Regions from separate parts of the Nonomuraea sp. NPDC049480 genome, predicted to be linked through region 1. Evidence: riboswitches for the same ligand, from Rfam matches in the RefSeq annotation. Region 1 holds a riboswitch; the other holds the start of a gene.
The links. Region 1 has a riboswitch for glycine ahead of gcvP (aminomethyl-transferring glycine dehydrogenase). Riboswitches for the same ligand answer to the same signal wherever they lie in the genome.

Region 1 (3,373 bases):
CGGACTCGATCGCGCTCGCGCTGCGCACCGGAGCCCGCATCTTCGCCAGCGAGGAGGTGGTCCAGGAGGCCGGCGTGGTCATCCCGGACGACCAGGAGGACGAGGTGGAGAAGTTCAGGGAGTTCCTTGACACGATCACTCCCGAGGACTTCGGCAGGGCGGGGTAGGTATTTCGGTGCATTTACGCTTCACGACGCGCCGAGCCGGATCGTTGACTGAGCATGGTCACGGTCCTACGGTGCAAGTGAAACCCGTGGTCGCCCTTTATGAACCCCCAGATCAGGCCGCGGGATGAGAGAAAGCCGGAGGTCCGCGTGGCGGTCAGCAGCGGCGAGGGAAAGACGGCCGGCCAGGAAGATCCGGTGCGGCGCGAGGACGCGCGGCAGCGTGCCGGGGAGCAGGGCCTGCTCTTCGACGAGCAGCCGGCGGCGTTGCCGGACGACATCGGGTACCGCGGGCCCACGGCCTGCGCGGCGGCCGGCATCACCTACAGGCAGCTCGACTACTGGGCGCGTACAGGCCTGGTGGAGCCCACGATAAGGGCAGCGCAAGGCTCGGGCTCCCAGCGGCTCTACAGCTTCCGCGACATCCTGGTGCTCAAGGTCGTCAAGCGGCTCCTCGACACCGGGGTGTCGCTGCAGCAGATCCGCACGGCCGTGCAGCACCTGCGCGATCGCGGGGTCGCCGACCTCGCCCAGATCACGCTCATGAGCGACGGCGTCAGCGTCTACGAGTGCACCTCGGCCGACGAGGTGATCGACCTGCTCCAGGGCGGCCAGGGCGTGTTCGGGATCGCGCTCGGCCGGGTCTGGCGCGAGGTCGAGGGATCCCTCGCGGAGCTGCCGGGGGAAAGAGCGGCGGTCGAGGACACCGTCCCGGCCGACCACCCCGCTGACGAACTCGCAAGGCGCCGACGCGCCCGGCGCATAGGGTAGGAACAGCCGCCCGAGCGTTGGCCATGCCAGACGATGGTCAACGGCAGAACTGTTGTCGGCGTCCTGCCGTTGGATGAGTGACGACCGATGGTAATGGCGGGATGACTTTCTGTCACAACCAGGTGCCCGCCCGGCCTTGCCGGGTCGCCGCCGGCCTTGGCGCGGGGTGCGACGAGACTACGCCGATGTCCGTTTTGCTCAGGTAAACGACAGAGAACCGAAGACGCTTATGGAGACCGGCGAGGGTTGTCATCGGTGAGGGTTGTAATCTAGGACAAGCAAAGCTTGCGACCCCGTGCGGGAGAGTCCCCGGGGCCTTCGGGCCCCTGGGCGCCGAAGGAGCAACCCTCCCCGGAATCTCTCAGGCACCCTGTACCGCTCGGGCGAGGCAACTCTGGAAAGCAGGCGCGCCCGCCAGGCGTGCCTCACCGACGGTGCAAGCCCCCGCCCGGGGGTGAAGCTCTCAGGTCGCGGCACCGCACCCATCATGGGGCCGCGCTGACAGAGGGGGAGATCCGGCACTCGCCCGCGCCCTGGCGCCGGTCTCCATACCTTCGGGAGGCACCTCCATGACCGACCTGTCAGCTCCGCCGTTCTCCACCCGGCACATCGGCCCCTCGGAGTCCGAGCAGCAGCGCATGCTGGAGGTCGTCGGCTTCGAGTCCGTGGCCGACCTGGTGGCCGTGGCCGTCCCCGAGGCGATCAGGGCCAAGGACCGGCTCAAGCTGCCCGCCGCCGCGAGCGAGACCGAGGCGATCGCCGAGCTGCGCGCCCTGGCCGATCGCAACCGGGTGCTCACCTCGATGATCGGCCTGGGCTACCACGACACGATCACGCCCGCGGTCATCCGCCGCAACCTGCTGGAGAACCCGGGCTGGTACACCGCGTACACGCCGTATCAGCCGGAGATCTCACAGGGCCGGCTCGAGGCGCTGCTGAACTTCCAGACGGTCGTCTCCGACCTCACCGGCCTGCCCGTCGCCGGCGCCTCCCTCCTCGACGAGGGCACGGCCGCCGCCGAGGCCATGACGCTGGCCCGCCGCGCCGGCAAGTCCAAGAGCGACGTGTTCGTGATCGACGCCGACGCGCTGCCCCAGACCAAGCGCGTGCTGGCCACCAGGGCCGAGCCGCTCGGCATCACGCTCGTGGAGCACTCGCTCGACGGCGAGCTGCCCGAGTGCTTCGGCGTGCTCGTCCAGTACCCGGGGGCCTCCGGGCGGCTGCGCGACTTCCGCGCCGTGGCCGCCGCCGCGCACGAGGCGGGCGCGCTGGTCGTGGCCGCGGCCGACCTGCTGGCCCTCACGCTCGTGGCCGCGCCGGGCGAGCTGGGCGCCGACATCGCGATCGGCACCTCGCAGCGCTTCGGCGTGCCGTTCGGGTTCGGCGGGCCGCACGCGGCCTACATGTCCGTACGCGAGGGCCTGCAGCGGCAGCTGCCCGGGCGGCTCGTGGGCGTGTCCGTGGACGCCGACGGCGCCCCCGCCTACCGGCTGGCCCTGCAGACCCGCGAGCAGCACATCCGCCGGGAGAAGGCCACCAGCAACATCTGCACCGCGCAGGTCCTGCTCGCCGTCATCGCGGGCATGTACGCCGTCTACCACGGCCCCGACGGGCTGCGCCGCATCGCCCGCGGGGTGCACCGGCACGCCGTCGCCATCGCCGGTGGCCTGCGCCGGGCCGGCCTGGAGGTCGTACACGCCGAGTTCTTCGACACGGTCCTCGTCCGCGTGCCGGGCAGGGCCGCCGAGGTGGTCGCCGCGGCCGCCGAGCGCGGGATCAACCTCTGGCGGGCCGACGACGACCACGTCTCGATCTCCTGCGACGAGAAGACCGGAGCCGCCGAGGTGGCCGCGGTGCAGGAGGCGTTCGGGGTTCCGGCCGCGGACCCGGAGGGCGCGGCCGACGCGCTGCCCGCCTCGCTGCTGCGCGAGTCGGCATACCTCACCCACCCGGTCTTCCACAGCCACCGCTCCGAGACCGCGATGCTGCGCTACCTGCGCAGGTTGCAGGACAAGGACATCGCGCTGGACAGGTCGATGATCCCGCTCGGCTCCTGCACGATGAAGCTCAACGCCAGCACCGAGATGGAGCCGATCACCTGGCCCGAGTTCGCGGCGATCCACCCGTACGCGCCCGACGCGCAGGCCGGGGGCTACCTGGAGCTGATCGGCACGCTGGAGCGCTGGCTGGCCGAGATCACCGGCTACGACACGGTGTCGCTGCAGCCGAACGCCGGCTCGCAGGGCGAGTTCGCCGGGCTGCTGGCCATCCGCGCCTACCACCGCGCGGGCGGCCAGACCGGCCGCGACGTCTGCCTCATCCCGTCCTCCGCCCACGGCACCAACGCCGCCAGCGCCGTCATGGCCGGCATGCGGGTCGTGGTCGTGGCCTGCGACTCCGAGGGCAACGTCGACCTGGACGACCTCGACGCCAAGATC
Region 2 (3,373 bases), on a different contig from region 1:
GACTCGCCGGAGGTGAGCGCCTTGTACTCCTCGGCGGACAGCAGGTCCTCCGGGTCACCTTCCATACGGACGCGGAACATCCAGCCCTCGCCGTACGGGTCGCTGTTGACGATCGACGGGTCGTCCGCGACGGTCTGGTTGACCTCGACGATCTCACCGCCGACCGGCGTGTAGATCTCGCTCACGGACTTGGTGGACTCCACCTCGCCGATGGAGTCGCCGGCCTCGACGACCGAACCGACCTCGGGGAGCTGCACGAAGACGACGTCACCAAGGGCCTCGGCGGCGTAGTCGGTGATGCCGACGGTCACGGTCAGCCCGTCGTCGACCCCGGCCACCCACTCGTGCTCCTTGGTGTAGCTCAGCTCGTCAGGGATGTTGCTCACTTCTTCCTCCTGTAAAAGGGCAGCTCAACCAGGTCCATAGGTTCATGGCTGCCCCGGATGTCCACAGCCAGGCCTGCTTCGACGCCGGTGTCGACGTAGGCCATCGCGATGGGCTTGCCCAGGGTCTGGGAAGGCGCACCGCTGGTGACCTCGCCGACGACGGCGCCGTCTTTGGTGACCGGGTAACCGTGGCGCGGCACCCGGCGGCCCTGCGCGACCAGGCCGACGAGGCGGCGCCGCGGCGTGTCGTCCTTGACCGCCTCGAGCGCCGACTTGCCGACGAAGTCGCCGGGCTTGTCGAATTTCACCACTCTGCCCAGTCCCGCGTCGAACGGAGTGAGTTCGGCGGTGAGCTCGTTGCCGTACAGCGGCATGCCGGCCTCCAGCCGGAGCGTGTCGCGGGCGGACAGGCCCGCGGGCTTGAGGCCGTACGGCTCGCCGGCCGCCATGAGGGCGTTCCAGAGGGGCACCGCGTCCTGGTTGGCGACGAAGAGCTCGAAGCCGTCCTCGCCGGTGTAGCCGGTGCGGGCGATGAGCGCCTGCCGGCCGTCCACCAGGCCGGGGAGACCCGTGTAGTACTTCAGCCCGCCGAGGTCGGCGTCGGTGAGCGTGGCGAGGATCTCCTGGGAGCGCGGCCCCTGGACGGCGATGAGCGCGTACTGGTCGGAGCGATCTTCGACGACCGCGTTGTACGCCTTCACGCGATTTTTTAGCTCATTTCCGACCATCTCGTAGTTCGAGGCGTTCGCCACCACCATGAACTCCTCGTCCCCGAGCCGGTAGACGATGAGGTCGTCGAGCACCCCGCCCCGCTCGTTCACGATCATGGTGTATCTGGCCCGTCCGGGCACCAGCGCCGACAGGTGGCCGACCAGCGCGTAGTCCAGCGCCTCCCCGGCCTGCGGCCCCGTCAGGAAGATCTCGCCCATGTGCGAGAGGTCGAACAGCCCGGCCGCCCCGCGGACGGCGTTGTGCTCCGCGGACTCGCTGCCGTACCGCAGGGGCATGAGCCACCCCGCGAAGTCGGTGAGCGTGGCGCCGAGGCTCTCGTGAACGTCTCGTAGCGGTGTCGGTCGGGACATTTGTCGCACCTCAGGACAGGGTCGGATGCCAGCATCCTCCCCCTCTGTCATCGATGCCTGAGAGCTTCGCCCGAGTTTTGCCGGACTTTCACCTTCGGCGAGGCCCACGGGCCTGCTTTCCAGAGGACACCTTCGAACAAGAAACCCGGCTCAGGCGGACTGTCGCCCTACCGTCGTGTGCGGCACGACCGTAGCGGCAGTCCACTCGGCAGATTTCTCATTCGACGTCCGTGCGGTCCTTTGCCTTGAGAGGTTCGCGGGGAGGGCTTGCTCCTTCAGGGACCCTGACCGGCTGTCAGAGTGCTCTCCCGCACGGTTTCGTCGGTGATGTCCGTCAGCCTAGTGCCGACATGGGCGTCTTGTCGCGTGCGGATCTTCCATGAACCGCTCGGGGAACTATGACGTCGATAGGGTATGAATCGGCGAACAGCGGCTCTCGGCCTGGCGGCCGCCCTGACGGTCACGTCCTGCGGCACCCAGGAGGCCGCTTCCCCCGCGCCGCCACCTCGCTACGAGGCGAGCCTGACGGTGCTCGAAGGCGGTGGGCACGGGCCGCAGCTGTGCGGGACGGTCCAGACGTCGGACCCGCCGCAGTGCGGTGGCCCTGATGTCGTCGGCTGGGACTGGAGCAAGGTGGAGCACGAGTCGCGGGCGGGTGTGAAGTGGGGCTCGTACCGGGTCGTCGGCACCTGGGACGGAGCCAGGCTGACGCTGACGGAGCCGCCGGGGGCGCCGGTGAAGGGCCAGGAGCAGCCTACGGGCGAGGACGGCTTCGCGAGCCCGTGTCCCGAGCCCGCGGGCGGCTGGCGACCCGTCGATCCCGCCAAGGCCACGCTGAAGGCCATGGAGAAGGCGATCGCGCGGGCCGGCACGGTCGCGGAGTTCGCCGGAGCGTGGCTCGACCAGAACTACCCCGGCCCGCCTCCGACGACCCGTGAGGAGATGGAGAAGCAGGGCAACGACCCGAAGCGGCTGGTGCTGAACCTCAAGTTCACCGGCGATCTGGCGGACCGCGAGGAGTGGATTCGCGAAGTGTGGGGCGGCGCGCTGTGCATCAGCGGCGCGCAACGGAGCGAGGGCGAGTTGCAGAAGACCCAGGAACAGGTCGTCAAGGACGTGGGCGACGGGTTCCTCTCGGCGTCGTCCAGCGTGACGCGGAACCGGGTGGAAGTGGAGGTCTGGCTGGCGACCGACGACCTGCGCCGCAGGACGGACGAGAAATACGGCAAGGGCGTCGTGGTGTTCGACAGCGTGCTGAAGCCGGTCGGATAGCTCAGCAGGCTGCCACGAGGGCCTCGAAGAGGGCGCAGTCCTCGGCCGCCTCCGGGTGCCACTGGACGGCCATCGTGAACGGTCCGGCGTCCAGCTCCACCGCCTCGATCGTGCCGTCCTCGGCGGTGGCGGAGACCGTGAGTCCGTCGGCGAGGCGGTCGACGGCCTGGTGGTGGTAGTGCGGGACCGTCACCGGTTCCGTGCCCAGCGTCTTGGCCAGGCGGGTGCCGGGCACGGGGATGACGGGCAGCGGGCCGAAGCGGCCGGGCGCGGGGGCGTGGCCCGCGTGCCCGACCACGTCGGGGAGGTGCTGGTGCAGCGTGCCGCCGAGGGCGACGTTGAGCACCTGCAGGCCGCGGCAGATCCCCAGGTAGGGCAGCTCGGCGTCGAGCGCCGCGGCCAGCACCGCAAACTCCGCCTCATCGCGAAATTTGCGGACATATCCGGACTTTTCGTGTGGCATTTCCCCGTACCTGGCCGGGTCGATGTCGCCACCGCCGGCCAGGATGAGCCCGTCCAGCCGCTCCACCAGCCGCGCGGGATCGCCGGCCGGCGGCAGCACGACGGGCTGCCCGCCGGCGCGTGCGACCTGCTCCACGTACATGTACGGCAGCAGCGCGACGGTCATGTCCT

Region 2: it holds a riboswitch for glycine, as region 1 does, so the genes downstream of both, gcvT (glycine cleavage system aminomethyltransferase GcvT) here and gcvP (aminomethyl-transferring glycine dehydrogenase) in region 1, are expected to answer to the same signal.

Annotation. Positions count from the first base shown of each region.
Region 1 is NZ_JBITMD010000006.1:338,321-341,693, forward strand. Features, by position in the region: gene ACIBX3_RS20145 (bifunctional nuclease family protein) at 1-167, shown strand, start outside; gene ACIBX3_RS20150 (MerR family transcriptional regulator) at 315-935, shown strand; glycine riboswitch at 1,224-1,323, shown strand; gene gcvP (aminomethyl-transferring glycine dehydrogenase) at 1,505-3,373, shown strand, end outside.
Region 2 is NZ_JBITMD010000001.1:177,033-180,405, reverse strand. Features, by position in the region: gene gcvH (glycine cleavage system protein GcvH) at 1-386, opposite strand, end outside; gene gcvT (glycine cleavage system aminomethyltransferase GcvT) at 383-1,468, opposite strand; glycine riboswitch at 1,503-1,601, opposite strand; glycine riboswitch at 1,692-1,789, opposite strand; gene ACIBX3_RS00845 (hypothetical protein) at 1,883-2,740, shown strand; gene ACIBX3_RS00840 (gamma-glutamyl-gamma-aminobutyrate hydrolase family protein) at 2,742-3,373, opposite strand, start outside.